Regions from separate parts of the Ensifer sp. ENS03 genome, predicted to be linked through region 3. Evidence: predicted binding sites of a transcription regulator. Region 3 holds the regulator's gene; each other region holds the start of a gene.

What was found. The regulator PhoB, encoded in region 3, activates phosphate uptake and scavenging genes when phosphate is short. The targets are predictions, from matches to a motif close to TGTCATNNANCTGTCAT.
Region 1: a site for PhoB is predicted at 1,931-1,947, ahead of IB263_RS26005 (DUF1045 domain-containing protein). Genes of this name have one in related genera too.
Region 2: a site for PhoB is predicted at 1,960-1,976, ahead of IB263_RS16930 (NAD-glutamate dehydrogenase). Genes of this name have one in related genera too.

Annotation. Positions count from the first base shown of each region.
Region 1 covers NZ_JACVAV010000009.1:92,688-95,962, reverse strand. Annotated here, with positions in the region: gene IB263_RS26010 (alpha-D-ribose 1-methylphosphonate 5-triphosphate diphosphatase) at 1-1,136, opposite strand, end outside; gene IB263_RS26005 (DUF1045 domain-containing protein) at 1,138-1,845, opposite strand; gene phnE (phosphonate ABC transporter, permease protein PhnE) at 1,974-3,275, opposite strand, start outside.
Region 2 covers NZ_JACVAV010000004.1:109,972-113,246, forward strand. Annotated here, with positions in the region: gene IB263_RS16930 (NAD-glutamate dehydrogenase) at 1-1,734, opposite strand, end outside; gene pdxY (pyridoxal kinase PdxY) at 2,019-2,900, shown strand; gene IB263_RS16940 (carbonic anhydrase) at 3,030-3,275, shown strand, end outside.
Region 3 covers NZ_JACVAV010000001.1:457,234-460,508, forward strand. Annotated here, with positions in the region: gene pstB (phosphate ABC transporter ATP-binding protein PstB) at 1-261, shown strand, start outside; gene phoU (phosphate signaling complex protein PhoU) at 312-1,025, shown strand; gene phoB (phosphate regulon transcriptional regulator PhoB) at 1,228-1,911, shown strand; gene IB263_RS02300 (GcrA family cell cycle regulator) at 1,981-2,502, opposite strand; gene IB263_RS02305 (aspartate aminotransferase family protein) at 2,924-3,275, shown strand, end outside.

The DNA.
Region 1 (3,275 bases), on a different contig from region 3:
GCGACACGCCGTCCTTCGCGCCAGACGGAGCGCACGACCGGGATGCCTTCCTTGCGATGGACGCGAGCGATATCGGCGCGAAGGCCGACGCCGATGCGGCCGCGGTCATCGAGACCGACGGTACGCGCCGGCGTCGACGTCACCATGGCGATTGCCTTTGGCAGGTCGACGGCGTCGAGTTCGTCGGAGAGCACGAAGGGGGCGTGGATCAGACTGAAGGGCACATAGTCCGACGACAGCACGTCGAGCACGCCGCGCTCGGCGAGATCGCGGGCGGCGATGTTGCCGGAGTGCGACTTGCCGCGCACGATGTTCGGCGCGCCCATCAGAACGCTGAGGCCCGCGCGGTGCGACGCCTCGGCGGCCTCGAAGCTCGTCGGGAACTCCGCAAGCTTGATGCCGAAGCCGATCGATTCCTCGACGTGGTCGATGGTCGCGTCGTCATGGCTGGCGATCGTGATGCCGCGGGCCGCACAGGCCTCGGCGAGCGCGGTGCGGTGCGGACCGGCATACTTGGCCGACAACGCCTGCTGCCGCTCGACGAAGCGCGCGAATTCTTCGTCCGAGAAGCCGCGCTTGGCTTTATAGTAGAGCGTGTACTGGTCCATCGTCTGGAACTGGCGCTGGCCCGGCGCATGGTCCATCAGCGAGACGAGCTTGACCTGCGGATCGTTCTGGAAGTCCTCGTAGTGTTCGAGCACGTCGGACGTTGAAACTTCGCAGCGCAGGTGGATCAGGTGATCGGCGCGAAGGCGACCCTCTTCCTTGGCCTGGGCCAGCGCGTCGGCCATGCTGCGCATCTCGCCCTTCTGGAAGCCGCCATCCTCGTCGGAGCCGAGACGCAGGCAGTCGAAGACCGTGGTGATGCCGGAGGTGACCACCTGTGCGTCATGGGCCTGGATTGCCGCGATCTTCAGCCAGCGCACGCCCGGGCGCGGCGAGTAGTGGGCTTCGAGGTGGTCGGTGTGCAGCTCGATGAGGCCGGGGATCAGATAGTCGCCTTCAAAGTCCTCGCCGCTGGCAACCGTGCCCTCGGAAATGTCGGCAATCTTGCCGTCGCGGATCAGCACCGAACCGTCGAGGATACTATCCTCGAGGACGATGCGGGCGTTGGTCAAAACCTGTTCTTTGCTCATCTCATGCGATCTTTCGTTGGGTGTCGCTGCCGAGCGGCAGCAGGGAGCGGACAGTAAAGGGTGCGCCGCGCTCCGGTTCGACGAAGAGCGCGACTGACGTGACGTGAAGTGGCTTGCCGATATGCTCGGCAAAGGTGGTTTCGAGCGCGGTACGCATCACGCCGCTGGTTTCCGTGGGCACCGGGCCAGTCAAGGTCAGGTGGAACTGGAACTCTTCGAAAACATAGGGATAGCCCCATTCTTTGAGGTAGCGCCTCTGGCGCTCAGGCAGGCTGTTTGGCTTGCGGCGGGCAAAGTCGGCGTCCGACAGCGGCGCGCGGAACGGGTCGAAGCGGTGAACGGCGTCTTCGGCCAAATCCAGCAGGTCGACGCAAGGCGCGGACGGCACGAGTCCGAAGAACGGGCCCAACTGGTGCAGCACGATTTCGGGGATCTCGAACGGGTCGAGGTCGGCGGCAAAGCACTCGAAAATACTTAGGAGCTCGTCTTCGTCCCGGCCTTCGGCAAGCTCGAAGGGAGCCTTCAGCGTACCGTGGAAACCGTAGCGCCGCGGGTCAGCCGTCAATGTGCGTTGCGTCTCTTCGTCAATCCCGGCGATCGTCGGAAGCGTGAGGTCCTCACCGGTAAAGGCGTCGCGCCCCAGCCAACGGGACGCGACCTGCGACAGCCGGTCGTCCGCCGGCGGCGCGAAATAGATGGCATAACGCACGGTCTTCACTTTCTTATAGCGACCGGCCCGCCAGGGCGGCGGGTCGATTGTTTGCGGGGATGCGATGCGCAGCTAGCCGATTTCCATGACAACATCATGATGGCGGACACGCAAATGCTTGGCTGTCGTCAATGTGCCTTGCTGCCCATCAGGCGCGAACGGCACGCGTTCGAGATGCTGTCGAAAATAAAGACAACCAGCAAGATCAGAAGCACCATATAGGCGACATTTTCCCAATCGGAATTGGTACGCATCGCTTCCCAGAGTTTGAGGCCGATACCGCCGGCGCCGACGGCGCCGATGATCGTCGCCGAGCGAGTGTTCGATTCCCAGAAGTAGAGCGCCTGGCTGGCAAAAACCGGCAGCACCTGCGGAAGCACGCCGAAGCGCTGCACGGCAAGCGGCGTCGCTCCGACCGACTTCACGCCCTCGCGCTGCTTGTCATCGATGTTTTCCAGCGCCTCGGAATAGAGTTTGCCAAGCGTACCGGTGTCGGTGAAGAAGATCGCGGAGATGCCGGCAAGCGGTCCGGGGCCGAAGGCGCGGGTGAAGAACAGTGCCCAGATGAACATGTCCACCGACCGCAGGAAGTCGAAGAAGCGCTTGACCACCTGGTTGGTCAGGAAGCTCGGCGTGATGTTTCTGGCGGCAAGGAAGCAGAGCGGGAAGGCGATCAGCGACGCAAAGAGCGTGCCGACAAAAGCCATGACGACCGTCTGCAACAGCTTCGTCCAGACGTCCAGATGCTGCCATTCGGCGTTATAGAGGATGTTGTTCCAGGCGAGCGAAAGGTTCGAGCGGGTCGGGTCGATCTGTTCGCCGGATGTGATGAGCGCGACGACCTCGCCATAGCTTTTGCCGAAGAAGGGCGAGTTGGTGTCGAACAGGAAGTTCGCCCAACCGAAGAAGCGGTTGCGGACGGAAACCTCGTCGCCTTCCACTTCAGCCCACCCGGTGGCGCCAAAGGCAAGCACGATCTTTTCGCCGGGCCGCTTCTGTGTCGCCCAGGCGGGCAGTTGGCCCTGCGGCCTCACCGTGTCGACGCCGTCTACGGTCATAACAAACGTGTCACCGCCATGGGTAGCCTTCACCAGGCCATCGGCGATCTCGATCCTGGTCGAGCGGTCGTAGGTTACGACGACGCGCGTCAGCACGTCTTCCGTCCGGGTTTCGATACGGTTCTGCGTTTCGGCAGCGGCTGTGCCACCGAGCGCGGAGCCGGGCGCCATGAAGCTGAACGACGAGCTTGCCTTCGGCTTGACCGCCTGCGCGGTGGAGGCCGGTATCTCGACCTGGCGCGTCACCGTCTGCCTGTCGAGCTCCACCCAGTCCGGATTGGGATTGGGCCCGAGCGGCGAATTGCGCTGATAGTTGAGACGCATCGTACGGTCGGGGGCGACGTGGATTTCCGGGCGTACCTCATAGGAAAC
Region 2 (3,275 bases), on a different contig from region 3:
GATGACCCGGAAGCCGAGGTTTTCAAGCAAAGGTACGCGGCGCGACAGCGACACTGGTTCGCTGGCGTGGAAGATCTTGAGCTCGGCGGTGTCCGGCCGCGAGACGGCGCGGGGATAGTGGTAGAACTCGATGCGGATCGGATCCGGGCCCTTGCAGGCGGCGATGTCGGCCAGATCGGCATAGGCTTCAGCCGGCGTGAAGAACGACTGGTAGGCATTGTCGACATCGAGCTCGATGCCGTCCTTGCGGGCAAGCAGGTCGAACCGGTCGATCCAGCGGGTGACGATGCCGCGAACGGCTTCTTCGAGCTTGGCCTGCGGAATGCGCGGCGTCTTGCCGGCGGAGCGGCCGATGATGAAGTGGACGCGGGCAAGGCCCCCTTCCGGGAAGGCCGGGTAGTAGGCGGAGACGCGACCGTCATAGACCGTCTTCAGGTAGTCGCCGATCTTTTCGCGCACATCCGAATCGTACTGTTCGCGCGGCACGAAGACGATGACCGAGACGAAGCGGTCGAAATGGTCGATGCGTGGCAGCACGCGGATGCGCGGCCGGTCGCCGAGTTCGTTGATCTGTTCGCAGAAAGCGGCGAGCAGGCCGACATCGATCTGGAAGAGATCGTCGCGCGGATAGGATTCGAGCGTGTTGTCGAGCATCTTGCCGGAATGGCTCTGCGGATCGTAGCCGAAGTGATCGACGATCTTTTCGATCTTGTGGCGCAGCAGCGGGATCTCGGCCGCCTGGCGGGTATAGGCCGAGGAGGTGAAGAGGCCAACGATGCGCAGTTCTCCGGCGACATTGCCGTCGGCGTCGAAGCGCTTGACACCGATATAATCCATATAGGCGCGGCGATGGACGACCGACTTGACGTTGGCCTTGGTGACGATCAGGAAATCCGGGCTTTCGAGGAAGGCGAGAATTTCAGGCGTAGTCAGCACCGCGTCCTTGCCCTGGCGCAGCACGCGCACATCGGGATTGGAGAGCATGCCGAGGCCCCTGCCCTTGCCGCGCTCGACCATCGCCTTTCCGCCCTTACCGGAATAGGTGTATTCGCGCATGCCGAGGAAGGTGAAGTTGTTGTCACGCAACCAGCGGAGGAAGGCAAGCGCCTCGTCGCGGTCGCTCTTCTTGCGCGAGGCGTTATAGGCCTCCAGTTCCTGCATCGCATGATCGAGCAGCGCGGTCATCGCTGGCCAGTCGTGCACAGCCTGGTGCACCTGCTCCAGCACGTCGCGAATGCGGTTGCTGAGCTGTTCGGCCTCGACCGGCGCGAGCTTTGTCAGATGGATCTGGATGTGGCTGACGCGGTGCGACGGATCGCTTTCCTCTTCGGGATCGAAGAGCTTTGCCGGCTTGCCCGGCTCCTTGACCAGGATGGGGTGGATCGCGAGGTGAATGTCACGGTGGGTGCTGGTGATTTCCCCCATGACCGAATCATAGAGGAACGGCATGTTGCGTTCGGTGACCGCGATGATCGACACCTCGGTGCCGCCAGGTGCTACACCGGCGACGGTTTCGACGGAAACCTGCGGCTTGCCGCCGTCCCAGCGGGCGAGTTCCTGATAGGCATGGGCGGCCGTCAGCGCCAGCATGTCCGCCGAATAGAGATCGAGGTCATCGTTGCTGGCCCCACCGAAGAGGATCTCCGGCGCCAGCGCCTCGACGCCCAGTTTGATGGCGGCCGCCTTCGCTGCGTCGATGTGTCTGTCCCGCTTCGGATTGTATTTCACGCCCATGAAGTCTCTCCCATTCATGATAGGCCAAACCCTATCAGAACCATGGCTAATGGCGACCGCTTTTTACGCTGATTTCGGCAAAATCGAGCCCAAAATCGGAGAATTTCACGTGAAAACAGCTTAAATCCATTTAAATCGAAGGTAATTTCGCGAAAATTGCTCGAAAATCGAAGAAAAAGCACGAAAACGCCAGAGGCTTCTCCGGAACCTATCTGCCATCGGCTGTTGACAGGGGGGTGACAGTCGGGTGAACAGAGTTTCGAGATCTAGGATTGGACTGGTCGATGCCCGAAATGCCTTCCCTGCCCGGCGCCGTCATCGTCATCTCGAGCCATGTCGTGCGCGGCAAGGTGGGCAACAGGGCCGTGGTCTTCGCGCTTGAAACTCTGGGGCATCCAGTCTGGGCCCTGCCGACCGTCATCCTCCCCTGGCATCCGGGCCACGGCCGCTCGACGCGGGTCACCATTTCCGATCAGGATTTCGGGTCGGTGATCGATGACCTCATTGCAGCACCCTGGGCCGGAGAGGTGCGTGCCGTGCTTTCGGGCTACCTCGGCTCGGCCGGACAGGCCGAAAGCGTGGCCCGGCTGGTGACGGCGCTGAAGGAGCGCAATCCCAAACTGATCTACGCCTGCGACCCCGTGATCGGCGATGCTGGCGGTCTCTATGTGCCGGAAGTCACGGCGGTTGCCATTCGCGACCAACTGCTGCCGCTTGCAAATCTCGCGACCCCGAACCGTTACGAGCTTGCCTGGCTTGCCGGGGCGACGTTGGAGACGAACACGGCGATCCTTGACGCAGCGCTCGGCCTCGGTCCGGCCCGCGTTTTGGTGACGTCTGCCGTGCCGATGATGAGCGGCGGGACCGGCAATCTCTTTCTCTCGGGCAACCACGCCCTGCTTGCCGAACATCGTTTGGTCGAAAACCCGCCGAATGGTACGGGCGACCTGTTGGCGGCGGTGTTTCTCGCCCGAATCCTTGAAGGACTTTCAGAGGAACGCGCCTTGCAGATGGCGACTGCGAGCGTATTTGAGATCATCGCGCGGAGCGTCAAGCGCGGCGCGGATGAACTGACCATCGAGCAGGACGCGTCGAGCCTATCGACGCCAATGGCGATGGTGCAGATGCGCCGACTGGTTCATCCGAATCAGATGCGGCGCAAGTGAAGAAGCTGTTCACGGACCGCCACCCCTATGGCATCGTGGATTGAATTTTAGATCGCGATCATTTTCATGACGGAGGCGCAGGTGGGCGAAAGCCGGCCATGCCGCCTTGAAGCACGAGCGGAGCAATCGATGGACAAGCAGCAGCAGCGTTTTCCGGACTATCTTCTGAACGGCTACCACAACTTCATGAACGGTCGCTTCAGCGAGCAGCAGAAACGCTACAAGGCGCTGGCGGAAACCGGTCAAAAGCCGAAGACAATGGTGATTGCCTGTTGCGACTCGCGTGCTGCGCCGGAAACGATCTTCGACAGCGGCCCGGGCGAACTCTTCGTCGTGCGCAACGTCGCCAATCTCATGCCGCCCTACGAGCCGGAT
Region 3 (3,275 bases):
CCGGAAGTCATCCTCATGGACGAGCCGTGCTCGGCTCTCGATCCGATCGCGACCGCCAAGGTCGAAGAGCTCATCCACGAGCTGCGCACGAACTTCACGATCGTCATCGTGACCCACTCGATGCAGCAGGCCGCCCGCGTTTCGCAGCGCACCGCCATGTTCCACCTCGGCAATCTCGTCGAGGAGAACGACACAGACAAGATGTTCACCAATCCGGATGACCAGCGCACCCAGGATTACATCATGGGCCGCTTCGGCTGAGGCCGCATAAGGCTGCAACAGTAACTGCAAAGCGCCCGTAAGGATCGACGATCATGTCCATGCATATCATGTCCGCCTATGACGAAGAACTGAAGTACCTGACGCGCCGCATCTCGGAGATGGGCGGCCTCGCCGAACAGATGGTCGCCGAGTCCGTTCGCGCGCTGGTCAACTCCGACCTGGCTCTCGCACAGAAGGTGATCTCGGACGACACCGTCCTCGACGACGCCGAGCGCCAGATCGGTGAGAAGGCGATCGTCACGATCGCCAAGCGTCAGCCGGTCGCCGCCGACCTGCGTGAGATCATGGGGTCGATCCGCATCGCCTCCGATCTGGAACGCGTCGGCGACCTTGGCAAGAACACCGCCAAGCGCGTGATCGCGGTCGCCGGCTCCGGCATTCCGCGCAAGCTCGCCCGTGGCCTCGAGCATCTGGCAGAGCTCGCTCTCGTCCAGCTCAAGGAAGTGCTCGACGTCTACGCCTCGCGCTCGCCGGAAAAGGCCAACAGCATCCGCGAGCGTGACGAGGAGATCGACGCGATCTACACCTCGCTGTTCCGCGAGCTCTTGACCTACATGATGGAAGATCCGCGCAACATCACGCCCTGCACGCATCTTCTGTTCTGCGCCAAGAACATCGAGCGCATCGGCGACCACGCGACCAATATCGCTGAGACGATCTATTACATGGCGACGGGTGCTCAGCCGGAAGGCGAGCGTCCGAAGGATGACACCACGTCGACGCTGGGCTCGGTCAACGACTGAGCGCCAAGCGCGCCGTAAGCATGCATGCCCTTTGAAATCTGATCCGGTCGCGGCTTCGGTCGCGGCCCCGAATTCCTGTATCTGAAGCATGCGGTTTTCGCCCCGCCTTTGAAAACGGCGGATGTGCTCCAGATTTAGAGTGTCTGAGCGCCGGCCGGGCCGATGAGTCCAAAGGCCGCCCGCGGTAAGGAGACGTTACCTGATGTTGCCAAAAATCGCCGTAGTCGAAGACGAAGAGGCGCTGAGCGTTCTGCTGCGTTACAATCTGGAAGCCGAGGGCTTCGACGTCGATACGATCCTGCGGGGCGACGAGGCGGAGATCCGGCTTCAGGAGCGGCTGCCCGACCTGCTTATCCTCGACTGGATGCTGCCCGGTGTTTCCGGCATTGAACTTTGCCGTCGGCTGCGCCAGCGTCCGGAGACCGAACGTCTGCCGATCATCATGCTGACGGCGCGCGGCGAGGAAAGCGAGCGCGTCCGGGGTCTGGCGACCGGTGCCGACGACTACGTGGTCAAGCCCTTCTCGACGCCGGAGCTGATGGCGCGCGTCAAGGCGATGCTGCGCCGGGCAAAGCCCGAGGTGCTCTCGACGCTGCTTCGCTGCGGCGACATCGAACTCGACCGCGAGACCCACCGCGTTCATCGCCGCAGCCGCGAGGTGCGCCTCGGCCCGACCGAGTTCCGTCTTCTGGAGTTCCTCATGTCCTCGCCGGGCCGCGTCTTCTCTCGCTCGCAGCTTCTGGATGGCGTCTGGGGGCATGACATCTATGTCGACGAGCGAACCGTCGACGTGCATGTCGGTCGTCTGCGCAAGGCTCTGAACTTCTCGAACATGCCCGACGTGATCCGCACCGTTCGCGGCGCCGGCTATTCGCTCGAAAGCTGAGCGGTCTGAACGTCGCCAACAAAAAAAGGGGCCGATCGGCCCCTTCCTTTATCAATGCGGTCCAGCTTCTTAGCGAGCCCTGCGGCGCTCCCCCGACGGCTGGTAGGCCAGCCGCGCATGAAAGGTGCAGTAAGGCGAGGCTTCCGGGGAATCGTTGCCGCAGAAGTGAAACTCTTCCTTCAGCGGGTCGCCGATCGGCCACTTGCAGGTGCGCTCGGTGAGCTGGGTCAGCTCGAGGCGGCGCGACATCGGCACGACAACGTCGGTGCGGGTGCTGAAATCCTGCTCGGCAACGAGATCGACTTCGATTTCTTCCTTGAGAACGACAGCGCCGGCCGCGCGTGCAACCGGGCGGGTCGAAACGCGCGAAGCGTAGTTCGGCGCGCGCGGTGCCGAAGTCGGGCGCTTCGGACGGGCCGCCGTCGTGGTGCTGCCACCGGCCTTGGCGCGACCTGGCAGGCTCAGGCGGTGAACCTTGCCGATGACAGCGTTACGGCTGACGCCGCCGAGCTGTGCCGCGATCTGGCTTGCGCTCAGGCCCTCGGACCAAAGCTTCTTCAGTTTCTCCACCCGCTCGTCAGTCCAGTTCATTTCTGCACTCTCCGTTCTCAGCGTTGGGGATGGCAGAATCCCTCACCGCACCCCGGCTAAACCCCGGGGTTGCAAACGCGATAACTCTTTTGGTGACTAGGTCCGCCGCATGCGTCTAGTAATTGAATGTTAACGTACTGACCGCTGGACTCTGTGGCAAGAGTCCCGGGAATCAGGCCGAATCGATTTCGTAGTTTTCCCCAACTTGCTCGGCCAGCGTTGCATTTTTGCAAGCCCTCCCGGACGATTTTTCTGCTGCCAGGAATCGACCCTTCATGTTGCGCTGCAAGGCTTGGTTTTGTTGACATTGCAGCGCGAAATGGGAATAGTGCCTGCGCCGCCGAAAGGCGGCATTTTTGATTTTTATCGGCCCGCGTGAGGCGCGGGATCGATGTCGATCTGGAGTGAAGGAGAGCCTCGCATGACTGCAACCACGCCGCTTTACGATACCTACATGCGCGCGCCGTTGCGTTTCGAGCGAGGAGAGGGCGCCTGGCTGATCGCTGAAGACGGCACGCGTTATCTCGATTTCGGTGCCGGCGTTGCCGTGAACTCGCTCGGCCACGCGCACCCGCACCTGGTCGAAGCGCTGAAGGCGCAGGCCGACAAGGTCTGGCACCTGTCCAACCTTTATGAAATTGCGGGCCAGGAAAGCCTCGGCCGCCGGCTGACGGCGGTGACCTTTGCCGACAAGGTCTTCTTCACCAATTCGGGCGCGGAAGCGCTGGAATGCGCCATCAAGACGGCACGGCGTTACCACTTCTCCAAGGGCC